Linked DNA regions of Hydrogenovibrio crunogenus. Each later gene encodes a partner of the first gene's protein in a complex. Links are inferred from orthologs where the notes say so. Each region holds a gene or a part of one and is shown in the gene's direction. Other genes may lie near its edges. The genes, in order: mfd and uvrA.

Evidence for each region.
Region 2: the proteins of mfd (region 1) and uvrA are in contact, whole or in part, in a crystal structure (PDB 4DFC), measured with the Escherichia coli proteins. The link is inferred for Hydrogenovibrio crunogenus from one-to-one orthologs.

What each region holds. Positions count from the first base shown.
Region 1 is NZ_CP032096.1:1,281,458-1,296,868, reverse strand. The notes cover bases 5,802-9,790. They hold mfd (transcription-repair coupling factor), read left to right. Parts: upstream 5,802-6,110; coding sequence 6,111-9,590; downstream 9,591-9,790. Other genes in these bases: GHNINEIG_RS06155 (peptidoglycan binding protein CsiV), read left to right, coding at 9,597-9,790; GHNINEIG_RS06165 (hypothetical protein), read right to left, coding at 5,802-6,014. Also shown: GHNINEIG_RS06190 (ATP-binding cassette domain-containing protein), read right to left, coding at 1-542; lipoprotein-releasing ABC transporter ATP-binding protein LolD, read right to left, coding at 546-1,238; GHNINEIG_RS06180 (lipoprotein-releasing ABC transporter permease subunit), read right to left, coding at 1,231-2,481; GHNINEIG_RS06175 (trimeric intracellular cation channel family protein), read right to left, coding at 2,501-3,127; GHNINEIG_RS06170 (NAD(P)/FAD-dependent oxidoreductase), read right to left, coding at 3,296-4,603; more of GHNINEIG_RS06165, read right to left, coding at 4,803-5,801; more of GHNINEIG_RS06155, read left to right, coding at 9,791-10,217; cell division topological specificity factor MinE, read right to left, coding at 10,313-10,567; septum site-determining protein MinD, read right to left, coding at 10,571-11,383; septum site-determining protein MinC, read right to left, coding at 11,496-12,185; mobA (molybdenum cofactor guanylyltransferase), read right to left, coding at 12,342-12,962; GHNINEIG_RS06130 (molybdopterin molybdotransferase MoeA), read right to left, coding at 12,962-14,167; GHNINEIG_RS06125 (glycosyl transferase family protein), read right to left, coding at 14,161-15,144; siroheme synthase CysG, read right to left, coding at 15,141-15,411. UniProt on the Escherichia coli protein: Couples transcription and DNA repair by recognizing RNA polymerase (RNAP) stalled at DNA lesions. Mediates ATP-dependent release of RNAP and its truncated transcript from the DNA, and recruitment of nucleotide excision repair machinery to the damaged site.
Region 2 is NZ_CP032096.1:362,017-376,839, reverse strand. Bases 11,076-14,476 are described here. They hold uvrA (excinuclease ABC subunit UvrA), read left to right. Parts: upstream 11,076-11,468; coding sequence 11,469-14,276; downstream 14,277-14,476. Other genes in these bases: GHNINEIG_RS01660 (DUF2927 domain-containing protein), read left to right, coding at 14,366-14,476; GHNINEIG_RS01670 (SIMPL domain-containing protein), read left to right, coding at 11,076-11,358. Also shown: GHNINEIG_RS01735 (co-chaperone GroES), read right to left, coding at 9-299; proB (glutamate 5-kinase), read right to left, coding at 504-1,634; Obg family GTPase CgtA, read right to left, coding at 1,644-2,684; rpmA (50S ribosomal protein L27), read right to left, coding at 2,841-3,098; rplU (50S ribosomal protein L21), read right to left, coding at 3,197-3,511; ispB (octaprenyl diphosphate synthase), read left to right, coding at 3,765-4,730; GHNINEIG_RS01705 (hypothetical protein), read right to left, coding at 4,746-5,363; GHNINEIG_RS01690 (heavy metal-responsive transcriptional regulator), read left to right, coding at 7,276-7,692; GHNINEIG_RS01685 (DsrE family protein), read left to right, coding at 7,856-8,287; ssb (single-stranded DNA-binding protein), read right to left, coding at 8,393-8,992; GHNINEIG_RS01675 (MFS transporter), read right to left, coding at 9,120-10,508; more of GHNINEIG_RS01670, read left to right, coding at 10,645-11,075; more of GHNINEIG_RS01660, read left to right, coding at 14,477-14,823. UniProt on the Escherichia coli protein: The UvrABC repair system catalyzes the recognition and processing of DNA lesions. UvrA is an ATPase and a DNA-binding protein. A damage recognition complex composed of 2 UvrA and 2 UvrB subunits scans DNA for abnormalities.

The sequences.
Region 1 (15,411 bases):
TCCAAATGGTTGGTGGGTTCATCCAATAATAGTAAATCGGCGCGTTGCATTAATGCTCGAGCCAGCTTCAACCGAACTTGCCAGCCACCTGAAAAAGACTCTACCGGTTTATTAAATTCTGCTTCTGAAAATCCCAGTCCGTACAAAAGTTGTTGTGCTTTTTGAGGGACTTCGTAACCGGATATGCGATCGAGTTCATCATAAGAAGCGACTAGAGCATCATGATCATTATTAAGTTCGGCCTGGTCAATTCGAGTTCGTGCTTCGGCGTAAAGCGTATCCCCTGTCGTGACGTATTCCATGGCCGAAAAAGATAGATGTGTTTGCTCCTGCTCAACATACCCGACTTGCCAGGTATCGGGCATGGCAATATTGCCGGCTTCTAAAGAAACTTCGTTTAAAATCGCTTTTAAAAGGGTCGACTTTCCTGCACCATTCTGACCAATTAAACCGATCTTCTGACCGGGATGTAAAGTCAATGAGGCGTTTTGCAATAAGGGTTTTAACCCGGCCATTAAACTGACGGACTGTATATTGAGCATAAATTAACGTGTTTCTGAAGGCAGGATAAAATGCCCTTCTGTTAATTGATATTGACGGTCCATTTTAGCGGCCAATGATAAGTCGTGCGTCACAACCAATAACGCAGTGTTTTGTTCTTGGTTTAATTCCAACATCAAATCGAATACCTGTTGTGCAGAACTTTCATCTAAGTTACCAGTCGGTTCATCGGCTAATACACAAGCAGGCTTGGTGATTAACGCTCGTGCAATGGCCACTCTTTGGCGTTCCCCACCCGATAACTCTGACGGTTTATGATGCGTACGATGCCCGAGTCCAACGCGCTCAAGTAAAGCACTTGCCTGCTTTTCGGCCTCTTTTGAAGGCGTGCGACGAACCCGTAAAGGTAACATCACATTTTCCAATGCATTTAATTCCGGTAACAGAAAATGAAACTGGTAAACAAATCCCATATATTGATTGCGGAGTCGCCCACGTTTCACTTCATTTAAATTTGAAAATTCTTGCGACATTAAGGAAACCGTTCCACCCGTTGGTTTATCCAAGCCGGCCAGTAAATGTAACAAGGTACTTTTCCCAGAACCAGAGCTACCGACAATAGCGACTTTTTCATTCGCTCTGAGTTCAAAGTCCAGTCCTTTGATGACGGCTGTTTTTAATTTTCCGTCACGGTATTCTTTTTCTAGATTTGAGGCTTGTAAAATTAAATCACTCATAACGTAAAGCCTCCGCAGGTTGAATTTTTGAAGCACGTCTGGCCGGATAAATCGTCGCCAGTAAGGTAAGGACAAAAGCTAATCCGGATACCGTCCAAACATCTTCCCAGTGTAAATCTGACGGGATTTTACTAATATAATAAATATCGGCCGGAAAGAACTTAAAGCCAAAAATGTTTTCAATAAACGGCACAATTACATCTATATTTAATGAAATCGTAACCCCTCCGATCACCCCTAGAATAGCTCCAAACGTTCCGATAATCAGCCCCTGTACGATAAAAATTGCCTGCACACTGCCAGGCGTGCCACCAATGGTTCTCAATACTGCGATATCTTTTTGTTTATCGGTCACCACCATCACCATGGTTGAAACAATATTAAAAGCGGCCACCATGATGATCAAAGTCAAAACAATAAACATCATACGTTTTTCCATTTCAATGGCCTTAAAGAAATTGGAATGTTGTTGCGTCCAATCTCTCATGTAAAGCACATCATCAATGTTTTCCGCAACGGCTTCTCTAACATCTCGAACGGCAAACATATCATCAAGCCGTAATTGTAAAGCGGACACTTGATGTCCCATTTTAAATACACGCTGCGCATCGGCCATATGCACAAGTGCTAAAGCGCTGTCATATTCATGCATTCCCACTTCAAACAAGCCCGAAACGGTAAAACGTTTTAAGCGAGGCACAACTCCCATTGGTGAAATGGAAGCCTGTGGCGCAACTAATGTAATTTTATCCCCAACGGAAACCCCTAGCCCATTGGCCAACTCTGTTCCCAGAATGACGTTATAGTCTTTGGATTTTAAATCGGATAAATGTCCATAGACCATTTTTGACTCAACATCTGCAACCTGCCCTTCATATTTCGGGAGTATCCCTCTAACCAACACCCCTTTTACTCGATCTCCATGCGTTAACATGCCTTGTCCCATCGCATTAGGCGCTGCGCCTTCTACATGAGGTAATTGTTTAGCGACCGAATACAAGTCTTGCCAGTGGTTTAAGCGCTCTCCACGTTCTGACAATGTCACATGCGCCGTCATGTCTAAGATACGATCACGGAGTTCTTGTTGAAACCCGTTCATGATAGACATCACGGTAATCAATGCCGTTACACCTAAACCGATTCCAATGATCGACGATAATGAGATAAATGAGATAAACCCATTCCGGCGCTTGGCACGTGTGTATCGATAGCCCAACAATAACTCAAATGGCAGTTTGAACATAAAAGAAAACCTTTAGCTGTTAGTCCTGTGAATTGATCGGTTGAAAAACGGGTAATCCGATATTAAATAAAATGGCCCAAATGCGTAGACTGAAAATAACCATAACGGACAAGATGACAGCTAAATCCACCGGAAGATTTAAATGCACCAAGACCAGTAATAAACTGATGCCGATAAATGAAGCTGTGGCATAAATTTCTTTACGAAAAATTAATGGAACCTCTCCCATTAAGACATCTCGAATCACACCTCCGACCACGCCCGTCATTACGCCCGTCATGATGATGATTGGATCAGAGAGTCCAAGCGCCATCGCTTTTTGCGCCCCTATGACACTGAAAACAGCAAGACCGAGCGCATCAAGATATAACAGCAGTTTGACCGGAATTTCTTTTATACGCGCATAGAAAAACAAGAAAAGAGTTGAGAAAACAACAACATATATGTAAATATTGTGTTCAACCCAAAAGACAGGCTGGTCTAGGATTAAATCACGTAAGGTTCCACCTCCGACTGCCGTCACCATGGCGATGACAATTGCGCCGAAGAGATCCAGTTGTTTCCGGCTGGCAGCCAGCAAACCAGTCATCGCGAAGACAACGGTTCCCAATAGATCAAGGTAATAAAGTGTTTGGACTAAATTCATGGCGGTTATTATAAAGCAAAGCCTTCCATGAAAAAGAGACTTTATTAAGGAAAGGTGGGACTTAATTTTGAAGTCATGCTGTTTTGGTTCGTCAGTGACCCGTTTTGTCTTAGTAGAAACAAAAACGCCCTCAGGGAGAGGGCGTTAATAAAGAGTAATAACGTGTTGTTATTTATCAGATTTTAAACGGTTTATGCCAAGCATTTTCATAATATACTTTTGATAAATAGGCTCGGAATTCCCCGCTTTCATGTTACGGATAAAGTATTTTTCAAAGGCAATCTTCGCCAGGTGAACCCACTTACCACGTTTTGCCCAAGTTAAGTTACGAGGTGGAATTTGTGGTAAGGCGACAAATGCAGCCCCGGTATCCCCCATATCCGCTAAACAGACCGTGTTCCAAGTCGGCTCTTCGTGTGCATCCTTTCCTTCAAGGTTTGCTTGAATGTTATGACAAATCGCTGTAACCATTGATTCAATCATCAACCCTGTTTTGGGCGTTCCAACTGGAACAGGCGTCGCTTCAACCGGCGGGATAGCTATCCCGACACCTAGCGCATAAATATTATGATAGGTTGGATTGCGGCTGAAATTATCCACTTTCACAAACCCACGAGGGTTTACAAGTGGTCCGCCCATGTTTTCAAGTTCAGCCAGTTCTTGTAAGAACTTAGACCCTTTAAAGGCAGGAAGCATCATGGAATACTTGAATGGCAATTCATGTTGATCAATCACATCCCCTTTATTATTGTGCTCATCAACATACATTTTGCCGTCTTCAATCTTGGTCACTTTTGCATTGCAAATCCAGTTGATATGGCGGTTACGCATTTCTGTTTCCATTAGGCCTTTAGAGTCACCTACACCACCTAACCCTAAGTGTCCAATATAAGGTTCAGAAGTAACAAATGTCATCGGCACTTGGCTACGAATCTTACGTTTACGTAAGTCCGTTTCCATGATCATTGCAAACTCATAAGCCGGGCCATAACAAGAAGCCCCTTGTACCGCTCCTACAACGATTGGACCAGGGTTGTCACAAAACTCTTCCCACTGCTCAAATGCTTCACTGGCGTGTGGTGTTGTGCAAACTGATACGGTATTCCCCCCTTGGCTTTTGGGTCCAAACCCCTCAATTTCTTCGAAAGCCAATGCCGGACCGGTTGCAAGAATCAAATAGTCATAGTCCATTTCTGTTCCATCATCCAAGGTCAGCTTATTATTAGGCGCATCAAGCTTGGTTGCTGTTTGATGATAAAACTCAATGCCTTTGCGTGTTAAATGCGGCTCTAATTTGAAAGAAATATCTTCTGGTTTTCGCCAGCCAACTGCAACCCATGGGTTTGAGGGGACGAAGTTAAATTCATCAATTGCATTTACAACTTTAATCGTGTGTTCCTTACCAAGTTGCTTACGAACGTCATAAGCCATTGGTAACCCACCCGTGCTTGATCCAACTACAACAATTGTTGCCATTTTTCGTTCCTTTTCATTAGTATCTTTTGTTTTTATTATTAGCTGTTCAGGGAAGCAAAATACCTATACAAGAAGTCGGGTACTTTGCTGATAGTACAAAGTTCTTGTGCGGCAATAATGAATCATTCATATTGAAATTAAAAATAGATTTTTCGAATACTTCATAATAAAAAATACTAATTTATATGAGGTTATTATTTTATGATCGTCGTAAACGTATCACTGGCAACAACACTAAAATAATATAAGAGGCTAAAAAAACCGTAAAAATTGTAATGAAACTAGCTTGCTGAATAAGCGTATTCGGGTGAAAACTCAAGATCAATAGACCGATCATTAAAAGTTGTGTTGTCAACCAGATAGGCCGCCCTACCGTGCTCAAGGCAAACCGATGGCACGAAGCATCATCATTAAAAAAACCACGTTTAGACTTCAAATAACGAGAGAAATAATGAATGGCATCATCCAACACCATTCCCAGAGGAACAATCAATACAAACGCAGAAATGGAAAGCACACCCTGGAATGAAAAATAAGCCGCTAAAACAATGACAACGGATAAAAAACTGCTTACGAGTGTTATAAAAGTTATTTTAAGGTCCTGCCAGATAATTAATAGTAAAAAAAAGCTAGCTAAAAGCATGACCCCTACCGAATACAACTGTGTCATAAATTGTGCAAGATATCCCAAGCTGATCAGCGACACGATAATCGAAATACTCACACCCAATTTAACAGCGCGAGGATATTGTTGAATTCGGCTGACCAAATCAACTAGGCCATGTCGGTCGTCATAATGCCCAACTCGGAATTCCAAGAAAAACTTTAACAAAATGATTGGCAACCAAGAAAGCAGTGTCAAATAACTGATAATGGCGCCAAGCACTACAATCCAAGCCATAGCATAAAAGCTGGCATCATAAAAAGCAGCGACAACAAATCCAAAACAGGTCGTGATATTTGACAATAAAATAGGCGTTGCATTTTGTTTTAAAGCTTCAGCTAAAGCATCGTGCTGAAAACTCCCACGCGCCATTTCTCTTAACAAAGTCGAGAGGACATGAACCAAGTTGCTCATCATCATGGCAATGATAACAACCCAACCTAAAACGGAATGCTCATCAAATGATATTTCAAGCCAGCTCATAATTCCCGCTAGCATCAATAGCGCATAGGCACTCAGTAAAAAAAGCAAGCCACCCGCTTTGATTGAATCCATGATTTTCATGGCCCAAAGAGACATGATTAGAAGACTTGTTCCGATGTAAATACTGCTTTGGGTATCCAATATAGAAAAATTGTTGAACAGCCCGGCTAAGATTCCTAATGAAATAAAAGTAAACAAGGTCATGAGAGAGCTATAGTGGTGCCCCATTATTTGTACCCAGTTGAATGCCCAACGTCCAGTCATGATCTGATTACCTCATTTTTCGTTTTCAACGTGTTCCTCCCCTGAAAAACGATATTTTGTTAGAATAGCGACATTTTAAATTAGTCCATAAAAAACATGTCAAAAAATCACTCGCCATATGCCTTATTAGAAGCGGACCAAATTTCTCTCAAAGGTCAAACTTCAACATGGTCTTTAAACAATATCTCTGAAAGTGCTCTCGCTTTGATTGAAAAGGCGCAAAAAGCGCCAGGCCTGGCTGTTTTATTGACTGAAGACATGGCTGAAGCCAACAAATACAATGAATTGTTACGCTTCTTTGCCGAAACAGATTACCCTATTCTAAGTTTTCCTGAATGGGAAACCTTACCGTATGACCAGTTTTCACCACATCAAGACATTATTTCACAACGTCTGAAAACTCTATACCAGCTGCCCAGTACTCAACAAGGGTTATTGATTCTACCTGTCAGCACGTTGATACAAAAAGTTGTTCCTCATCACTTTATAGAAAAATATACCTTTCTATTACAGTGTGGTGAAACGGTTGATATCGATGCCTTTACTCGCCAGCTAGAATCCAGCGGCTATCAACGTGTCAGTCAAGTGATGGAGCATGGGGAGTTTGCCGTGCGCGGTTCCATTATCGATTTATTCCCGATGGGAAGTCGAACGCCCTACCGGTTAGATTTATTCGATGAAGAGATTGAAACCATTCGAAGTTTTGATCCAGATACACAACGCAGTGTCGACTCGATTGACCAAATCGAATTATTACCTGCCAAAGAATATGATTTAACGCCCGAAGGAATTAGTCTTTTTCGTCAAAACTTCCGCAGTCATTTCGGAGATGATGCCCGTAATAGTCAACTTTATCGGTCAGTTAAAGATGGGCAGACGGTCGATGGCCTGGAATATTATCTCTCCTTGTTTCATTCCAATATTGCCACCTTATTTGACTATCTTCCGTCTGATTGCCTATTCTTCAACCAGGGTCATCTTCAGACACAAATTCGACAAAACTGGCAGGATTATCAAGAGCGGTATGATATTGCACAACATAACCCTGATTATCCGGTGCTGGCGCCGTCTGAGTTGATCTTGTCTGAAAATGAAGTTTTCTCTGCTTTAAAAGCCTTCCATCGCATACAGTTTTCATTGCAGCCAACGGATAAAGCTACGGCAACCTTTAAGACCTATCCATTACCGGACCTAACGATTCAATCAAACAGTGAATACCCGCTGGCAAAGTTGAATGCATTTCTAGATCAATATGCATCGGAACATAATGGCCGTATTCTTTATTGCGCGGAGTCCACTGGTCGGCGTGAAACCTTATTAACGATTTTATCAAAGCACCCACAGTTCAAAGGCAAATTACCCAAACAAATCGACAGCTGGGACGACTTTAAAACATCAAAAGCACCTTACGAAATCATCGTCGGCCCACTAGAAGACTCGGTTTATACCGATGATTTCTGTATTCTGTCGGAGTCCCAAATCTTCGGGCAAACGGTCATCCAAAAACGTCGTCGTAAGCGTAAACATTCCGAATTTGATAGCGCAATTTCAAACTTAATTGAATTGGATTTAGGACAACCTATCGTCCACTTTGATCACGGTGTCGGCCGGTTTCTAGGATTAGAAACGATGGCGATACAAGGTGAAGAGCATGAATTCCTTATGATTCAGTATGCAGGGGATGCCAAGCTTTATGTACCCGTTACCTCCTTGCACTTGATCAGTCGTTATACTGGTGCCAGTGCCGAAACCGCACCATTACACAAACTAGGATCCGATAAATGGGATAAAGCAAAACGCAAAGCGGCTGAAAAAGTTCGCGATGTTGCAGCCGAACTGCTCGATATCTATGCTCAGCGTGAAGCTCGCCCCGGCCATGCCTTCCAAACAGATGAAGAAGCGTATGCTCGCTTTCGTGCTGGCTTCCCATTTGAGGAAACACCGGATCAGGAAGCCGCAATCGAAGCGGTGCTGACCGATATGAAGTCCGACAAACCGATGGACCGGCTCATTTGTGGTGATGTTGGATTTGGTAAAACAGAAGTCGCGATGCGAGCCGCCTTTATGGCCGCTTATTCTGGTAAACAAGTCGCTGTTTTGGTGCCAACCACATTGTTATCACAACAGCACCTGGAAAACTTTAAAAACCGGTTTGCTGATTGGCCGATTCGCATTGAAGGACTGTCTCGTTTTCAAACCGCAAAAGAAACCAAACAAATTCTCGAAGCGGTGAAAAACAACCAAGTCGATATCATCATTGGTACCCATAAGCTCATTCAGAATGAGATGAAATTCGGAAATCTGGGGTTGATTATCATTGATGAAGAACATCGTTTTGGGGTGCGTCAGAAAGAACAGCTCAAAAAACTTCGTACCGAAGTGGATGTGATGACCATGACGGCAACCCCTATTCCTCGAACATTGAATATGGCGATGAATGATTTACGTGACTTATCCATTATCGCCACTGCGCCGGCAAAACGGTTGGCCGTGCAAACCTTTGTGCAAGACTGGAATCCGGATGTCGTCAAAGAAGCTTGCCTGCGTGAAATACGCCGTGGTGGTCAGATTTACCTGCTCTTTAACAATGTTGATAAAATTGAACAGATGGCTGAAGAAATGCAAGCGTTATTGCCTGAAGCCAAAGTTGAAACCGCACACGGTCAGATGCATGAAAGAGAGTTAGAACAAGTCATGCAGAATTTCTATCATCGCCGATTCAATATTCTGGTGTGTACCACCATTATTGAAACGGGAATCGATATTCCAACGGCCAATACTATTTTAATCCATCGGGCCGACAAATTCGGTTTGGCGCAATTGCATCAGTTGCGTGGTCGTGTGGGACGCTCCCATCATAAAGCCTATGCTTACCTGTTTACAGCGGGCAAATCTTTGATGACGAAAGATGCGGAAAAACGATTAGCCGCCATTGCCAAACACGACACTTTAGGCGCTGGCTTTATGTTAGCGAGCCACGATTTAGAAATTCGTGGTGCTGGTGAGCTCCTTGGAGATGGTCAATCAGGCCAAATTCATGAAATTGGATTCGGACTGTATTCAGAGTTACTTGATCGTGCGGTCAAAGCTTTAAAGTCAGGCAAACAGCCTGAGCTGGATGCCAAATTGCATACAGGCGCTGAAGTTGAACTGGGGATGCCCGCCCTGATTCCGGAAGACTATCTACCGGATATACATACACGACTGGTTTTTTATAAACGCATTGCCAGTGCTGAAGACAATAATGCCTTGCAAGAATTGGAAGTGGAAATGATTGATCGTTTTGGCTTGTTGCCAGACCAGGTAAAAAACCTGTTTGAAACCACAAGAGTTAAATTGGTCATTGACGCTTTAAACCTGAAAAAAGTGGAAGCCAGTGAAACAATGATCCGCATTCAATTTGGATCGTCACCTAACATCAACCCGCTTGAATTGATTAAATTAATTCAAAACCATCCGAAGAACTATCAGTTAAAAGGGCAGATTGAATTAAAATATTTCGATACAATGCCAGAGATGAAACAACGAATTCAAGCTATCGAATTAATCGTAGCGACTATTTCAAATAAGGAATAAGCTTTTATGCAACCCCGACTGTTCTTTACCTCCGCGTTACTTTTTTTAGCCAGCTTTTCATTGTCTGCACAAGCAGAAACAGAAGAAAACCTGCCTAAATACCAAGTTGAACTGATCGTTTTTGAAACCTTGGCCCTTAGAGGTTGGACGGAAGAATACTGGAAAGAAGACTTACCGTTGATCGATATGGAGGGGGCCCTCGACATCCCCTCTCTACCTGAACAACAGTTCATGCTGACTTCAGAAGAAGAAAAAATGACACCCAAGAAAGGCTATTACATCTTGTATCATCGTTCCTGGATCCTACAAGGTGCATCGGAAGAAAACAGTCAACCCCTTAAGATTGAAGAACTGCCGGAAGAAGATTATCAGCCTAAACTTTCAGGCACGTTAAAATTCTATAAATCTCGTTATGCCCATGTTCGCTTACACCTTGAATTGGAAAGAAAAATTCCTCACCAGGTAAGAGAAGAGTTTGCAGCCAATCAAAGTATCGACCCTGAAATGCTACCGGAATTTTGGCGTTTTCAATTGCAAGAAGCCCGAAAAGTTAAGTCTGGAGAGTTGCATTATTTTGACCACCCTATCTTTGGAGCCTTAGTTAAAATCCAATACCAGGGCCGTTAATTTATAAAGCCAGTTGGCTTCATTTGCTTTGCTGTAAATATAAAAAACCGCCAGGCCTGGCGGTTTTTTTGTGACTTTTCGATATTGCGTGAACTTTATTTATCTGGTAACACTAAGTTCAATTCCAATACTTCAAATCCATTGGCTTCATCAATTGAAATTTGTAACTGTTCCTGGTCAATGGTGACATACTTTGAAATGACCGCCAGAATTTCCTCACGCATCTTAGGCAAGTACTCTGGAGCACTGCGTTCTGAGCGTTCATGCGCAAGTAAAATCTGCAAACGATCCTTTGCAAGATTTGCCGACTTCTTTTTCTTTTGTCCGAGTAAATAGTCTAATAATGCCATAACTTACTTCCCAAATATTTTTTTGAAAAGGCCTTTCTTTTCGGCAATCAAGAAGCGATGTTCTTTTTCTTCGCCCAAGAAACGATCAACGACATCCATATAGGCATGCGCCGCATCAGAATCTTCCTCTAAAATAACAGGCTGTCCAGAGTTAGAAGCGTTCAATACTTGTTCGGATTCCGGAATGACTCCTAACAGTTTAATGTTAAGCAAGTCAGTCACATCTTCAACCGACAACATTTCTCCTGTCTCAACCCGGCTTGGGTTATAGCGGGTTAAAACAAGGTGCTCGATAATCGGTTCACCCCCCCCCTCAGCACGTTTGGATTTCGCTTGTAAAATCCCTAAGATACGATCGGAATCGCGTACAGAAGACACTTCCGGATTCGTAACGATGATGGCTTCATCCGCAAAATACAAGGCTAACTGAGCCCCTTTTTCGATCCCCGCAGGAGAATCACAAATGATAAAATCAAAGCCGTCTTCTTTTAAGTCATCAATAACTTTTCCAACGCCGTCTTGAGTTAAAGCATCTTTATCACGCGTTTGTGAAGCCGCCAAGATATAAAGGTTTTTAATTCGTTTGTCTCGAATTAACGCTTGATTTAAAGTCGCTTCGCCTTGAACCACGTTCACAAAGTCATAAACAACGCGGCGTTCACATCCCATGATCAAATCTAAGTTACGTAAACCAACATCAAAATCGATGACCGCAACTTTATAGCCTTTTAAAGCCAAACCAGCTGAAATACTTGCACTCGTAGTGGTCTTGCCCACACCACCTTTTCCTGAGGTTACGACGATTACACGTGACACCTAAGCTTCTCCTCGAATTTTAAAACAGGGTCCCATCAATATAATGAAAGACCTTAATGATAGAATTATAACTGAGTATTTTACGCTGCGTAAAATTACTCTGCCTTAAAAATTAATCCAGTAAATCTGGGTTAAAGACCAACTTCCCATCGGCTAAGCTGATTTCAACAAACCCGTTTTTAAATGACTCGTCAATGTCTTCTGACAATTGATACATTCCGGCAATGCACACCAGCTCGGGATTCAACTGTTTTGCAAAAATCTTAGCCTGCGTATCGCCAGACGACCCTGCAAACACTTTGCCCATCACTTTACCAAAAACATGTACATGTCCATCAGCCACCACTTCAGCGCCTGGATTGATTGACCCCATAACAATCAGGTCTCGATCCTTAGCATAGATTTGTTGTCCAGAACGCACGGAATTTTTTACCATTAAAGCTGATTTTAAACCGCCTTTTTCAGGTTCTTCTTTGGTTCTTTTAGGACGTGTTTTCGGTTTTTCTCTCGGAAAAATAGCCAGGCCTGCATATTCGGCCTGCTCTTTAATGGCTTCGTCTTCGGTTCGAATACCGATGGGAATCATTTGAAGCTGCGTTAAATACTCCACTAGCAGCGCCAAAAAGGTGGGATCTTTCAATGTCATTTGAGGTTCGAGTACAATCGGAATCCCCACAAAAAAGTCCGGTGCTTGTTCTATTTTTGCCGCTATGGCTTTTTTCGTTTCGTCAATTTGATCTGAAAAAAGGTTTAAAACCGTTAAAGAAAGGATAGAGCCTTTTAAATCTACTATTTTGCTCATGTGTTTGAGTTAGGCCTAGACAGTTAAAAACCATAATCTTACTTGACCAATAAGGGCGAGTCAAAGGCAAATTACGGTTAAAAAGGCTTTAAAAAAATATCTCAGTTAAGGATTTTAAAGCGGTGACCACAGGAGTTGATAAAAAATGATTTAAAATCAACGCAACATCAAATTATTCTCCATTTCACGGTGCTCATTGACTGTGTCAAAATGGTTGTAATTGGTAATAGACATATAGGAAGAAATATCGACTTCATGCACTTCTCCGCCACTATGTGAAATACTTTGTAACCATCCTTTTATTGAATTGCGCTTCGAATCTAAATAGGATGACAGGGAATTCTTTAATTCCTTCGAGATAGACAAATGTGCATAATGCGCACGACGATGTTGTGAGATAAAAGATACTTCTGATTCCAGAGCCAGCATGTGCAATAAATAATGGTCAGGAATGTTTAAAGAGTCTACTGGCCAAGTGATCCAACGATTAATATGTGACAAGGAAGGTTCATTCATAACTGCTTCAATACCCGCCAAAGGGCCACAGTACCCCGGCCGGATATCTGAAACGACAGGGGGGCCTAAATTTGAATAATCAGATAAATTCCGGTTTGCACTAATGACGATCGTAACTGTTTGAGTTACCCTCTCTGCTTGTCGTTGAATTTGTTGCAACACCACTTCGATAAAAGCTTTGTTGTTTCGGACACACCAACCTTTGTCCTGCCCACCCATTCGCCTGCCCTCCCCACCGGCTAGAATAAGCACGCCAATCATTACGGATTCACCCAAAAATCAACAATGTCGCCTGCCTGATAGGTTTGGTTTGGGTCGATTCGGATATAACCGCCTGATTCAACCAAATTCATAATCTGGCTTGTTGAGACATTTAAAATCGGCTTGACCCCTTGCTCTGTTTCCCTCACCTGACACCAGACCAAACAGTCATGGTTCATTTTAAGGTCACTGGCAAGTACCCTTTTTGCAGGCTTAATTTGCCATTCCTTTATACCGGCTTGTTTTCGAATAAAAGGGGTGACCAATGCTTGAAAGGTCATGAAAGCCGCCAAGGGATTACCCGGCAAAGCAAGAATACTGGTTTGCTGAGAAATTGCCATGGAGAAAGGTTTACCAGGTTTCATATTAAGCTTCCATGTCCAGAAAGAGTGACAAGCAGCTAAAGATGATTTCATAAAGTCCTTTTCTCCTACCGAAGCGCCCCCTACCGTCAGAATTACATCAACTTGGCCTTGCCAAGCGGCCAAACGGTGTTTGATTTCTGCCTCATCATCAGCCAGTCTTTCATTGGCGATGACATTAACCGGAAGCCTTTGGCAAAGGGACTCTATTAGAAAAGCATTGGCATCATAAATCTGCCCTTTTTTCAAAGGGTTTCCTGGTGTAACCAATTCATTTCCTGAGGTTAATATGACCAGAGTAACTTTTTGAAAAACCCGCAATTCATTGATGCCAACCGAGGCTAATAATGCTTGATCTTGGGGTCTAATGACGTGTCCTTTAGACAACAGTTTTTGGCCTTCTTTCACATCCGACCCAATGGGTTTAATGTGTCGCTTCGGCTTTAGAGTGTTCGGTTTGAAAACATATTGCCCTTGTTCTGTTTGCTGAATACATGCTTTTTCAATCGGCACAATGGTATCAACCTGATCGGGAACAACGGCTCCTGTCATAATATAGACAGCTTCATTTTCAGACAATGGCTCAGCAGAATGACCAGCAAAAGCGATTTGTTTGACAGGGAGACATTCCAAAGAAGAACGCGCTGAGAAACCATAACCATCCATGGCACTTTGTCGCCAAGCCGGCACAGATATCGGTGAAAAAAGATCCTCTGCCAAAATTCGACCCACTCCGACAGATAATGGAATTTGCTCATGTTTGTTCAGTGTTGTTGCTTTCGACATCACAAAAGTAAAGACATCATCAAAATCATGCCGTAACTCTTTATTATGCTTCAACATTCTATCTTCCTCCGAGCCCAATATCCCTTAGCTTTAGCAAGCGCTTCAACCTCGGAAAGCGAATCCAACAGCATCAAAGCCGTAGCGGTGGTCGCCACAACGGAGGATTCGCCATATAAATCCTTTTTGTCACCACGCCATAAATCAATGATGTCTTGCTGTTGCCATTCTTTTGGACGTATTTGACGTTCAATAATGCCTTTGAATGGATGTTGTCTCATTCCAGTGGCGTTTCTAGTCGAAAAATAGAGCTGTGTTAACGCATCGGGCCGTATTTCAGCCTCCCCACCTTCCCCTTTAAAGACCAAATTATGCTCAGTTCCAATGACCATGGCTGTTGAGTGATGAAGCGATTCCACACCCTTATGAAAAATACCTTGAATGGATGCAGGTGCATTCAATGGATTCAATAACTTAACAGCGGTATTAAAAACTGTTCGAACACCTAGCTCGGATTTTAAATGTAATATCTCGCGTAAGTCAGGCGCAAAATTTTCTAATGGAAGATAGGTCGCTTTGCATTCTGAAACCAAGTCCCGAGCGTGCATAATCGAACTGGCTTGATAAAAATTTAGCGGCTCTAAAAAGGATTCAACATATTGACGATTACTAAATTGGCCGGCATCCCCATGCAACAAGACTCGAGTGCCATTCTGCGTTAACAGTTTTATCGCCAGTAAAAAATAAGGAGGATAACGCCATTTACCGGCATAAGCCGCCCAATCCAATTCTACAACACCCTGTTTTTCATTGAGGTCTAATGCTTGCCTAATGCCTTTGACAAATCCGATGAGCTCATCAGGGGTTTCGCCATTTGCACGCATTAACAGTAAAAATGCGCCTAATTGCTTGTCTGTCACCTGTCCAGACAAAATCATCCCTAGCGCATCACTTGCTTCTGCTTCGGTTAAAGAACGTCGGCTGATAGGTCCTTTACCAAGAATCCTCAGGTATTGACTGAAAGGATGATCTGTCATGCCGGCACCTTATCATCCAATAATGACTTTTTTTGCAATCGTTCTCTGACTTTAATCACATCTCCTATCACTAATAATGCAGGAGGTTTAATAGACTGTTTTTGAATCGTTTCAGACAGTTTGGCCAGAGAAGTGACGGTTACCTTTTGGTTAACGCGCGTTCCATTTTCGATAATCGCAGCCGGCGTGTCTGGGTTAAGACCATGAGCAATCAAGCCTGCTTGAATTTTAGGAGCATTTTTAATTCCCATATAAAATACCATCGTA
Region 2 (14,823 bases), 920 kb from region 1 along the record:
TGTCTTAATTACTCTACAATCGCGATGATATCGTCTTCACGCATCACTTTAAGTGGTTTGCCAGCATCGTCTTTCACTTCTTGACCAGAGTACTGACCGAACATCACTTTATCGCCGACTTTTACAGTCATTGGAATAATTGAACCATTATCCGCCGCTTTACCTGGCCCTACAGCCACGACTTCGCCTAAGTTCTCTTTTTCTTGTGCAGAACCAGGTAGCAAAATACCGCCTGTTGATTCTTTTTGTTCTTCAACTTGACGAACGACCACTCGGTCATGTAACGGTTTTATATTCATAGGATTCTCCTAAAAGTTTGATAATTCATGGTTTTAGTTACTAAATTTTCAATAATTAGCACTCTACCATCGAGAGTGCTAATTATTTTATAGATTGGTTCATCACTGTCAAGCCTTATAGTGACGTTAATTTATTTTTCAAGGGTAAGAAAAGAAGATTTTAAAAGAAAATCCAAAAACGACCAGGCCTGGCCGTTTTAATCGCTAATCGACTAGAACCAAGTTATCACAATGAATCAAGAATTCACCATCACTATAACCCAGCAACTGGCTAATTTCCGAAGACGGATGCCCCATGATCTTTTGCGTTTCAAAAAAAGGATAATTCACCAATCCTCGTGCAACTTCCTGATTTTTTTCATTCACGCAAATTACCATTTCTCCACGTTGAAATTCACCACTCATGTCTTTCACGCCAATCGGCAACAGACTTTTACCGGAAGACTGCAACGCTTTCACCGCGCCTTCATCCAACACCAATTGACCTTTAGCCTGTAAATGCCCCGCCAACCATCGCTTCTTAGCCGTCAAAGGCTCTAAATCAGGAATCAGCAACGTCCCCAGTGATTCCCCCGCCAACAATCGAGGCAACACATTATCTTCTCGCCCGGAAGCAATAAAGGTTGCCGTTCCAGAGCGAGCTGCGCGTTTGGCCGCCATGACTTTGGTATACATGCCGCCTTTTCCTAAACTGCCGCCTTCAGAACTGGCCATCGCTTCAATATCTTTTCGGCTGACCTGCGCTTCGGAAATCAGCTCGGCATTCGGATTGGTGCGCGGGTTGTCATTGTATAGACCATTTTGATCAGTCAAAATCACTAGCACATCCGCCGACACTAAGTTCGCTGTCAATGCCGCCAACGTATCATTATCTCCAAAGCGAATTTCATCAGTCACGACTGTATCATTCTCATTAATGACCGGCACAACTCCATGCTCTAATAATGTCTGAATAGTATTCGAGGCATTCAAATAACGCGCACGGTTAGACAAATCATCATGTGTCATCAAGATTTGCGCGGTATGAATCCCATTTTTAGCAAATTCAGATTCATATGCCTGCACCAAGCCCATTTGCCCAACCGCGGCAGCGGCTTGCAATTCGTTCAGCTCAGAAGGTCTTTTAGACCAACCCAGACGCTGCATGCCTTCCGCCACAGAACCGGAAGAGACAATCACAAGCTCAATCCCTTTTTGACGTAAAGCCACCATCTGGGATACCCATTGCGCCATCGCCTCTTTATTCAGACCACGACCATCATTGGTTAACAGGGCGCTGCCAATTTTAACCACCCAACGGCGTGATTTTTGATGGATATCTGATCGAGTTAACACGATACTTCCTTACTCTTCAACAGCTTGTTCTTGAGCTTTTAAACGATTTTGCTCTAAACCATAGGCCACTTCTTTCACCAACTCATCCGTTCCCACTCGGTTCACCGCTGAGATGGCAAAAACCGGCCCTGTCCAATTCAAACGCTCGACGATTTGATCACACAATTCATTAGCCTCTTCTTCTAACAGTAAGTCGGTCTTATTCAAAACCAACCAACGTTCTTTACCCGCCAAGGCATCACTGTACTTTTCCAATTCTTGCTCAATCACATGTACCGACTCAACCGGATCCGTTCCATCGATTGGGGCAATATCCACCACATGTAAAAGCAGCCCGGTACGAGACAAATGCTTCAAGAACTGCACCCCTAAGCCTGCGCCTTCCGAAGCACCTTCAATCAAACCTGGAATATCAGCAATCACAAAACTGGATTCAGGCGAGACCCGCACCACCCCTAAGTTCGGATACAGCGTTGTAAAGGGGTAATTCGCAACCTTAGGACGAGCAGCGGAAACGGCGGTAATCAGGCTCGACTTCCCTGCATTTGGCATCCCTAACAGCCCAACATCGGCCAACACAGACAGTTCAAGCCCTAGGTTGCGTTCATCCCCAGGTTCACCAGGCGTACATTGACGTGGCGTACGATTGGTACTGCTCTTAAAGTGCACATTTCCTAACCCATGACGCCCACCGTGAGCCACCAATAACTTTTGACCGTGCTCGACCAGATCGCCAATCACTTCCTGCGTATCAAGATCTCGAACAATCGTTCCTTCCGGCACAGGGATAATCAAGTCTTGCCCTGCACGCCCGGTTTTTTGCTGCCCCATGCCGGCTTGTCCGTTCTGGGCTTTATAGTCTCGAGTATAACGAAAATCAATCAACGTATTGATATTACGGTCAGCAATTAAATAAATACTACCACCATCGCCTCCGTCGCCCCCGTTAGGACCTCCGAATGGAATATATTTTTCACGGCGAAAACTTGCGACGCCGTTTCCACCGCGCCCCGCTTCTACCCGAATATTGGCTTCATCTACAAATTGCATGACCTTAATCCTATTTCCCTAATCATAACTAGCGTGGACACATCCAGCTCGGTGCATTATTTGCACCCTATTTTAGCTTAGAGAAAACATTTAACCTAGAAATAAAAAAGCCCCGACACAGCGGGGCTTTTGATAACAATGTCTGTGACTATTTAATTAGTCAGCTTTAATTGTTACGAACGTACGTAGTGGCTTACCTTTTGTTACGAAAGCAACTTCACCGGTTGCTTTTGCAAACAAAGTATCGTCTTTACCGCGACCAACATTATCACCCGCATGAAACTTCGTTCCACGTTGACGAACAATAATGCTTCCTGCTAGAACTTGCTCACCACCAAAACGTTTAACGCCTAATCGCTTAGCATTAGAATCGCGACCGTTTTTAGTACTACCTGCAGCCTTTTTATGAGCCATGGTGACATCTCCTGTTAACCTGATTATTCCCTACTCAGAAATAATGCGAGGTTTTAATTAATCGACCAAACTTACTGTATAACAACAAGTTTAAAAAATTAAGCTGAAATACCTGTAATTTCAACTTCAGTATAATTTTGACGATGGCCTTGCTTAGTACGTGATCTGTTCTTACGACGACGGAACTTGATGATTGTTACTTTTTTACCACGACCGTTTGCTTTAACGGTTGCTGCAACTTTTGCACCTTCAACAAGAGGTGCACCTACTTTAACATCTGCACCTTCACCAACCATCATGACTTGATCAAATTCAACCTTGTCGCCTTCGTTTGCATCTAAGGACTCGACACGTAAAATTTGACCTTCACGAACACGATATTGCTTACCACCGGTTTTAATTACCGCATACATTCTTGGAAACTCCCGGTTTCAATTTCATTAATTCTGTTTTCACACCGTCAGAAACGGCAAAGGCGGGATTATATAACCTTTTCTATTTTAGGTCAAACACCAATCAGGATAAATTGTAAAAAAACTTTATCACGCGATAAAATGCCTCAAAGCCCCTGTTTTTTCTTGAAAAAAACCATTTACAGCTTTGCATCTATAGCGTTTCATACTAAACTTTGCGTCTTAACTAATCAATGATACCCCTATTAGACTTATGACGCTTTCACAGATTCGAAAACTTATTCAGGATGACATTGAGGCGACTGACCAACTGATTCTGTCTAAACTGTCTTCCGATGTGGTTCTTATTAATCAAATTGGCCACTACATTATCAATAGTGGCGGAAAGCGTTTACGCCCTTTACTGGTTTTATTATCCGCACACGCCTGTGACTACCAAGGCAAACATCATCTCACCCTTGCTGCGGTCATTGAATTCATTCACACATCCACCTTATTACATGATGATGTCGTAGATGAATCTGAAACCCGGCGCGGTAACCAAACCGCGAATGAAGTTTGGGGAAATGCTGCCAGCGTACTGGTGGGGGATTTCTTGTATTCTCGTTCATTCGAAATGATGGTGGAACCTGGCATTATGCGCATCATGGAAGTCATGTCTGAAACCACAAATGTGATTGCAGAAGGAGAAGTCCTCCAATTGCTTAACTGCCATGATGCTGACACCACTAGCGAACGCTACATGGAAGTGATTCACCGAAAAACCGCTAAATTATTTGAAGCGGCTACTGTATTAGGCCCTATCCTAGCTGAAAAACCTGAACTGGAATCCGCCTTTGCATCCTACGGTCGTCACCTTGGCGCAGCTTTCCAGCTCATTGATGATGCGCTGGACTATATGGCTGACGCTGATCAACTTGGCAAAAACCTGGGAGATGACTTAGCAGAAGGCAAACCGACTTTGCCTTTAATCTATGTCCTTGAGAATGGAACGGATGAAGAAAAGTCACTGATTCGTAAAGCCATTGAAACCGAAGGCATTAAATTATTGAAAGAAGTCACGTCCATCATTCAAACCTCCGGCGCCATTCAATACACACAAGAAGTTGCGACTCAAGAAGCTGAAAAAGCTAAGGATGCTCTCGCTCCGCTGAACGATTCTGAGATTAAACAGGCGTTATTATCTTTGGCGGACTTAGCGGTTCAAAGAAACCACTAAAAAACCGGCCTCATTCTATTTAACTCTTGAACTTGGAATTCTTTGCTTTCCTTTAAAATGTTTATCAAGCGTTTGCTGTAACTGAGCTTCTTGCTTTTCCGCTTCCTCAGCAGCAATCGCTTCTTCTAAGGCCTTACGCTCTAAATCAACAAACTTCTTATACAAATCCAAGTTATCAATTTTTGTTTTTTCCCAATCAATTCGACGCATTAACCAGCCAACAAAGAATCGAATTACATGACACTCATCTAAGCTGGCGTATAAGATTTCCGGTTTCGGTCGAAAGCCATGAAGCCGCTCGACAACAATCAATTGTTTGTTGCGATCAGGATGTATCCGCAAATACCCTTGTCGATCTTCATCCAGACTCGTACTGTAATACAACCGTACAACCTTGTTAATGCTGAACATCGCTTTAGTCAAAATCGTCGATTCTGGCTTCCCATTTACCCCAACAGTATGAATAAAAATATTCTGCGTCATAATGGCGCGTGCAAATCGCTCAACCTCATCAAAAGGAACGATTTCTTTTTTATCTTCCGTCGCTAGTTTGTGCTGACGAACTTCTTCCGACTTACGCTCTAACTTTTTGAAGAAATATTGTAAGGCGGGTGTGATTTCAGATTTATTCATATTGGCTCCCCCTATAGACTGTTATCGACCAAAATCGAAAACAATTAAGCCAATTTTTAAAATACTTTATTCAAACAAAAAAGCTCCAATAAATGGAGCCTTTAAGAACAATGAAAGCTGAATAACCAAGGACTTTTTAAAACGGTAAAGAATACAAAAACCATCTCAATACTTATACAACCATAATTAATTCATATAGATAGATGAATTTAATATCAACTAAATAGGAACTTTTGTTGATTATAAAACTCAATTAACCCACTTTAGTCCTTATTTATTTAAAAATTCGTTATTAAAAAGATATATTTTTTTCTTGACCTAGAGTCAACTCCATACAATAAGATAGTTTCAATCCAGATAATTTAGAGAGTACTAAATGCTTAAATTAGAAATATTCTTTACCCCAAGCTGCGGAAAGTGCAGTAAAGCAAAAGCTAATTTTAAGAAGATCGTCAACCAACTAAATGATGAAATGTAGTGGTCAAGTAAATTTGGCCACGTCTTTAGAGCAATTTAACCAGTAAATCTGCTCCGCCTTATTTGGCGTTTTACCGCCGTTAAATTGATGCGGCCTCACCTGTGAGTAATACCCCAGAATGTAATTTCCGATGTGTTTTTTGGCCTCTGCCAGATTCCGATAACCCGCTGTTGGAATCCATTCAGTCTTTAAGCTTCTAAAGAAGCGTTCCATTGGGCTGTTATCCCAGCAATTTCCTCTGCGACTCAAGCTCTGTTTTATCTTGTATCGCCACAGCGATTGGCGATATTTAACACTGGTATAATGGGTTCCTTGGTCGGAGTGAAACATCACACCTTCCGGTTTCCCCCTAGACTCATGAGCTATCGTTAAGGCTTTGACTGTCAATTCCGAATCAGGAGAGTAACTCATAGCCCAGCCAATAGGTTTTCTGGCAAACAGGTCTAGCACTACGGCAAGATAAGCCCAGCGATTGCCCGTCCAGATATAGGTGACATCACCCGACCACACTTCGTTCGGTTTACTCGGTGAAAACTGTCTATCGAGCAAGTTAGGTATGGCAATGTGTTCTTGCAACGCTTTTTTGTAGTTATGCTTCGGCAACTGGCAGCTTTGTAGTCGCAATTGCTTCATCATCTTGCCAGCACGATAACGACTGATTGGTAATTCTCTATCAGAGGATATCTGCTCAATCGTTCTTGCCCCGGCTGAACCGTTGCTTTCCGCATGAATTCGCCGAACCATAGCGAGTTCTTTAACTCGTTTGGCATTCGGTCGTCTGCGACGATTTTTCCAGTATTTAAACGTGCTACGGTGAACCTGGAAGACCTTGCAAAGACGCTTGACTGAATAGCGCTCCTGAAGCTTTTTGATGACCTTCAGCTGTTCAGTGAATCCGACATCAAGAGCGCTGTAGCCTTTTTTAATATGTCTTTTTCCTCTTCGAGGTACTTAACCCGCTTTTTGAGTTGCTGAATCTCAATCTGTTCAGGCGTTAAAGCACTGGCTTTAGGCGTTTTACCTTTGCGTTCTTCACGCAACTGCTTAACCCACTTATTCATCGTTGATAAACCAACACCCATGGCTTCAGCGGCTTCTGATGCCGTATAGCCCTGGTCAACGACCAATTGCGCAGATTCAAGTTTGAATTCGGCTGAAAATGTTCTTCTTGTCTTTGTCATTTTGACTCACCTTTTTGATTTAGATGCATTTTAGCATCTCCAATTAGGTGGCCAATTTCACTTTACCACTACAAAACAATTGAATGGCGTGAAGTCAATATTATAGAAGAAATGGAGTATGCGATTGAGCTTGGAGTATTATCCACTCCTTCCATAGCAATAAATGGGGAGCTTACATTCACAGCATTACCAACATATCACAAGCTACTTGAAGCTATAAAAGTACACACTAGTGTCTAATATGGAAATTGCAATGATAGCAAGACAAAAAAACACTCAATTTTATAAGATTGGTGAAGTTTCTGAAATAACAGCTCTATCTATTGATACGCTTCGATATTATGAAAAAATCGGTTTGTTGAACAATATCAATCGCACTTCTTCAGGCGTAAGGCTTTACAGCGAACAAAATTTATCCTGCATCAGGTTTATCCAACGTGCAAAAACTATGAATTTTTCACTCGATGAAATTTCAAGTTTATTACAAATGCGTGAAAATCCAGGCCATGCAAAAAATAATGTAAGAGAGCTTACAAAAACTAAACTCATTGAAGTTGAAGCTCAATTAAAAACACTCAACACTCTTCAAAAAGAATTAACACTATTAATCAACCTTTGCTCAGGATCAAAAGATGGCTGCCCAATCATAGAAGAGATAACCCCGAAATAAATTAATAAAAAAAGCAGTTCAAACTAATTTTAAATGCCCTATTAAAATGCTTTTACCAAAAATATTAACTCTAAAAATGAAATAAAAGAGCACTCATAATATCTGATAGTTTGCAAAATCTAACAACTTTATTATTTAACTACGTTATAAAAAGGAAAATACAATGCTTAAGTACTTAATTTTAGCTTCAGGATTAATAAGTTTTTTTATACCAACAATTTCAAGTGCAGACTCTCGTGCAACAAACCCTATTCCATTTGTTGTTGAATTAACCAGAAATAGTGAAAACTTTGGACATCGACGAGCCCTCCTTCAAATAAATGAAGTTATAAACGAAATTGGCGAAGATAAATTAGCTATTACTGTCGTGGCTTACGAAAATGGCATCCACGCATTATTAGCAGACAATCCTAAAACTTCACAACTGTTAACAAAGTTGTCGAATCGTGGGGTAACTTTTAAGGCATGCAAGATTAGTATGAAGTCCTGGGGATTAAGTGAAGAACAATTCCCGTTAGAGGTTGAATACGTTCCTGCTGGCGCACCAGAGATGATTAGATTGCAAATGAAAGGCTATAAATATTGGAAACAATAACCACCCATGCCCCAAAACTCATAATTTTTTTATATCTAAAAACAAAAAACCCCTACATAAGGGGCTCTTTCTTTTCTATATCAACATTTAACTTTATTGTGATACTCAGAACGGTACATCATCATCATCAAAATCATTTGCCGTATAAGCAGGCACTTGTTGTGCGGGTGCTGGATTATTTGGTTGTCCACCAAACCCTTGTTGTGGTGCTGCCTGCTGTTGTGGGGCAGCTTGACCAAAACCAGGCTGAGGTTGCTGTTGATTCATCCCCATATTATTTTGTTGTGGCGCTTGCGGTGCTTGCTGACCAAACCCTGCTGCATTATTGTCAAACGGCGCATCCGTTCCTTGACGATTGCCACCGCCTAGCATTTGCATCTGACCGTTAAAATCAATCACCACTTCTGTGGAATAGCGATCTTGACCGGTATTTTGGTCTTGCCATTTGCGCGTTTGTAGCTTTCCTTCAAGGTACACCTGAGAGCCTTTGCTCAGATATTGCCCAGCAATTTCAGCCAACTTGCCAAAAATAACGACACGATGCCACTCTGTTTTTTCTTGCTTTTGACCAGACGCTTTATCATTCCACTGCTCGGAAGTCGCAACATTCAAATTCGCAATGGCATTACCATTTGCCGCATACTTCAGCTCAGGATCTCTTCCTAGCGTTCCAACCAAAATCACTTTATTGACACCACGCGCCATCTTTTACTCCCCAACTTCTTTATTTTTTAATCTTGAAATAATACCTTTTTTACGCCAAAAAAGATAATTCAAATTTTATATCTCATGATGATAATTCGATAAATATCGGATCACTTCAAATCTTAACTTATGCCAGACCTCTTTCGAGGTAATCAATCAATCCGACTTCGTCAATGACCTTGCGGTCGATCTTAAAAAACACTCTGTGTTCATCCAACAAAAAGACCACTTCATAGATACCGTCATAAGACAACATTTTTTCGGTCAACTGCTGTTTTTCGGTTCCATCCAAGTCCGTCGTATAGTGAACCGAAGCAATACTCAAAGGCAGTGGTTTAGACATGCTCATCGCAATTAAAAACCAGACAAACCCAATGGTTGCCGTAAAGAAAAACAACCCTTCCAGACTATACATTTCATAAAACCAGCCCCCGATAAACCCGCCGGAAGCGGCCCCTAAAAATTGACTGCTGGAATACACCCCACTTGCTGTGCCTTTTTTGTCTGCCGGTGAAAGTTTTACAACCAGAGAAGGTAACGAGGCTTCCAACAAATTAAAAGCGGTAAAGAAGATCAACAACAAAACAAACATTGTCCAGAAACCATTGGCTTCAAATAAAAAACCAAGCTGCATGAGCGCAATGGTTAAAATCGCCCCGACAAAAATCGGCTTCATGCGCCCTCTCGACTCAGCTTGAATAATAAACGGCACCATTAAAACAAATGACAACAACATGACCGGTAAATACAATTCCCAATGGTGAAGCGAATCCAGCCCTGCGTTATCTCGAATCATAAATGGAATCGCGATAAACATCGCCGTCAGTATGGCGTGCAACACAAACACCCCAATATCTAAACGAAGCAACTGAGGGTTCTTAATTACATCTTTAAATTGACTCGGATCGGCTTCCGCTTCACGCTGGAAGGTTTGGTTTTCAATTTTCGGCACCGCAAACAACACTAAAGCGATCCCTAAAACGCCCAGGCCTGCAATTGCCCAGAAGATCCCTCTCACACCAAATAATTCACCCAACATAGGACCGGCCACTAAAGAAAGGGTAAACGATAAACCAATCGTCATCCCCACAATGGACATGGCTCTTAAACGAAATTGTTCTGTCACCAAATCAGCCACAGTTGCCATCAGCACAGCTGCAACGGCTCCCATCCCCTGGATTGCTCGGCCGACAATCATCATCTCAATCGAATCGGCCATCGCACAGACGATCGACCCAATCATAAAGACCAGCATCCCAACAATAATCAGTGGTTTACGACCAAAACGATCTGACAACATGCCATAAGGGATCTGCAGCACGGCTTGCGTTAATCCATAAATCCCCATTGCGATCCCAATTTGAGTCGCTGTTACGCCTTGAAATTCTTCGTGTGCAAACAATGCAAACACGGGGAAAATCATAAACAGACCGAGCATTCGAGTCGAAAAAATACCCGCGACTGAGAAAGCGGCACGTCGTTCAATAGGCGCCATACTACGACTGATTCCTGACATTTGTGATATCCTGTTTATCGTTGATAGATGTGTTTGTTCTCACGTTTCGCGCGAAAAGAAATGCATCAGAGAGTTTAATTGTTCAAATAGGCCGCATTATAGCATTGTTCCCATTTCTTTAAACAGGAGCCCGAAAATGAACATTCGATCTATTGTTCTCTTAACCTGCATTATCAGTCTCTTTTTCTCACGCGTCAGTCACGCGGAAGAGACCTTGCCGAATGTTAACCAGATTGAGTTTTCTGTCACCCAAAGCCAACAGATTACAAACGACCTTGTCAACGTTCGCCTGATCGCGCAAGCAGAGCATCAAGAGGCTAACATTGTTCAACGCCAGATCAATCAAAAAATGCATCATGCTCAGACAATCTTGAACCGTTACCCGGAAATTACCGCCACCACACAAGATTATCGGGTCGTGCCTGTCTATGATGACCATCAAAAAATCCAACACTGGAAAGGGCAACAAATTCTTAATCTCACGCTTAAAAATCAGCCAGGCCTAGCTGACATTCTGACTAAACTGCAACCATATCTTAATTATAACGATATGCAGTTTTCCGTTTCAGAGGCACAGCGTGAACAAACCATGACATCTTTATTAACAAGCGCATTGGCACAATACCAAGCCAAAGCGGAATTAATTGCCGATGCGTTTGGCCAATCGGTTTATCACATCACGCAAACACGCATCCAACAGTCGCCTGCCCCCCATCCTTACCGAATGACTCAAAATATATATACGGCTAAAATGACTTCAAAAGAGGTCTCACCTGTCATTAAAACCGGAGAATCTCGCTTAAGCATCACCGTATCTGGTCGCGTTTTGATCTCAAACCAAAAAAACTGATTCCAAGCACGCCGACAGCCTATTTTACAAAGGGATCGGACAGTGTCATTCATCGCTAGGGTTTTGTTATAATAAGACTTTTGCTTTCATAACCGACAGGCTAAACCCGCATGCTAGAAGAGATTATTGTTCGAGGTGCTCGCACCCATAATTTGAAAAACATCGATGTCACACTTCCACGAGATAAGTTGATTGTGATTACAGGCCTATCCGGCTCGGGCAAATCTTCACTGGCATTTGATACCATTTATGCGGAAGGGCAACGTCGCTATGTTGAATCTTTATCTGCTTACGCGCGCCAGTTTTTATCGGTTATGGAGAAGCCAGATATCGATCACATCGAGGGGCTTTCCCCTGCGATATCAATCGAACAAAAATCCACTTCTCATAACCCGCGCTCTACTGTCGGAACCGTGACCGAAATTTATGACTATTTACGTCTATTGTATGCTCGTGCTGGTACCCCACGCTGTCCAACACATAACAGTGACCTAGTTGCTCAGACAGTTAGCCAGATGGTTGATCACACACTCGAGCTCCCTGAAGGCACCAAATGTTTATTGATTGCTCCCGTCGTGCGCGGCAAAAAAGGGGCACATCAAAACTTACTGGATGAGCTGCAAGCACAAGGTTATATCCGTGCGCGAATAGATGGCAAACTGATGGAGCTGGATGGCTCGATTGAGCTGGATAAAAAATATAAGCACGATATTGAAGTGGTCGTGGATCGCTTTAAAGTCCGTCCCGGCATCAAACAACGTTTAGCCGAATCTTTTGAAACCGCATTACACCTTGCTGATGGCATTGCTCAAGTCGTTCCAATGGATGAAGAAGATGACTTTCATTTATTATTTTCCGAGCGCTTTTCTTGCCCACAATGTGGTTATTCCGTGCCGGAATTGGAGCCCCGAATTTTTTCATTCAACAACCCACATGGTGCCTGCCCAACTTGCGATGGACTCGGGGTGAAGCAAAGCTTTGATCCAGAACGCGTGATTATGCATCCGGACTTGAGCTTAGCCGGCGGTGCCATTCGTGGTTGGGATCGACGTCATAAATACTATTATGATTTACTGAAAGCCGTTGCCGATTATTATCAGTTTGACATGGAAACGCCCTGGTTGGAACTGACTAAAGAGCAGCAAAACATTGTGTTATATGGCTCAGGCAAAGAAAAGCTACCGCTCCCACACGGTCGTTATTCCGATACGCGCCGTTTTGAAGGGGTCATCCCAAACATGGAACGCCGCTTTACTGAAACTGACAGCAAAACGGTGCGTGATGAACTGGATAAGTTTCGTGTTTCACACGTTTGTAGCAGTTGTCATGGTGCTCGCTTGAATGAGGCGGCTCGTCACGTTTTCGTTGCCGACGAAACCTTGCCCGCTCTAACAGAGCGCCCCATCGGCAACCTATATGACTTGTTCAGTCAATTGGAACTTCAAGGCACGAAAGGAGAAATTGCAGAAAAAATCATCAAAGAAGTGTTTGACCGCCTCTCCTTTCTGGTTAACGTTGGATTGAACTATCTGACGTTAAACCGAAGTGCGGACACGCTTTCTGGTGGTGAGGCACAACGAATCAGACTCGCCAGCCAAATTGGCGCCGGACTGGTCGGTGTTATGTATGTCTTGGATGAACCGTCAATCGGATTACACCAGCGAGACAATGATCGGCTGCTCAGCACATTAACTCGCTTAAGAGATTTGGGCAATACAGTCATTGTGGTGGAACATGATGAAGATGCGATTCGAGCCGCAGACTATGTACTGGATATCGGACCGGGTGCAGGTGTCCATGGCGGCCGCATCATGGCACAAGGGACTCCGAAAGAAATCATGCAAACCAAAGCCTCTTTAACTGGGCAATACCTGACGGGTGAAAAATCGATTCAAATCCCGAAAGATCGTTTGCCATTACCCGATAATTGGCTATCGATTTATGGTGCTTGCGGAAATAACTTACAAACGGTTGACTTAGAAATCCCAACCGGACTTCTTACTTGTATTACCGGGGTTTCCGGTTCCGGCAAATCCACCCTGATCAATGAGACATTGTATAAAATTACTGCCAGTAAACTGAATAAGGCGCTACTGGAACCCGCTCCTTATGAAAAAGTCACAGGATTAGAACATTTCGATAAAGTCGTTAACATTGACCAAAGCCCAATTGGCCGGACACCTCGCTCTAATCCTGCAACCTATACTGGGCTTTTCACGCCAATCCGTGAATTGCTTTCAGCCACTCCAGAAGCACGTACCCGTGGTTATACCCCTGGGCGATTCAGCTTCAATGTCAAAGGGGGACGCTGTGAAGCCTGTCAGGGAGATGGGGTCTTAAAAGTCGAAATGCATTTCTTGCCCGATGTCTATGTGGCATGTGACGTTTGCCAGGGTGCTCGCTATAACCGTGAAACCTTACAAGTCGATTACAAAGGAAAGAACATTCATGAAATCTTGGAAATGACTGTCGAAGACGCCCGCGCATTCTTTGATGCCATTCCTGTGCTTTCCAGAAAGCTACAGATGCTGATGGAAGTGGGGTTAGGCTACATCAAGCTAGGTCAAAGTGCCACTACACTTTCTGGCGGGGAGGCTCAACGTGTTAAACTCGCGAAAGAACTGTCAAAACGCGATACTGGCAGTACCCTTTACATACTCGATGAGCCGACCACAGGGCTGCATTTCCATGACATTGAATTACTGCTTAAGGTCATCCGCAACCTACGAGACCATGGCAACACCATTGTCATTATCGAACATAACCTCGATGTGATTAAAACCGCTGACTGGATTGTGGATCTCGGTCCGGAAGGTGGCTCTGGAGGCGGGCAAATTATTGCGACCGGCACACCTGAAGAGGTGGCTGAAAATAAAGCATCCTATACCGGACATTATTTGAAAAAGATTTTGAATTAACCACACCGACAATCACTTTCTATTCCGTTAAAACAGCCAGGCCTGGCTGTTTTAACGAACAAAACCAGATGGATACCTGAAGGTGCTGAATGCAAAAATTAACCTGGCAAATAATCAGTCTATGGCTCTGTGCCCAGCCATTATTGGCTGCACCTAGCGCCGCTACTAGCTGGCAAAACATTGAGTATATTGAGCGTGCCTTCATAGAAGTCGCTTTAAAAAATGAATATCGTCAAACCGATATGAAACTAGTCAAATGGGTTGCTCCGATTCAGTACCAGTTTACCTATCTCGGCCTTCCCAAAAATCCTTTTATCGAAAACTTGACTGTAACGCACTTAAAACAACTTCATACGATTACAAGGCACCCCATCACTCATGTCAGGACAGGACACGCCCCTAATCTTCAAATCATTTTCACGAAGGATCAGCATTACCAAGAAGCCATACAACGTTATATCCAGAAAGAATCAAAAGCATTGAGTCGCGACAGCAATTGCTCCGCTAGCTTCCAGCTGAACCAACAACATGAAATCATTAATGCAAA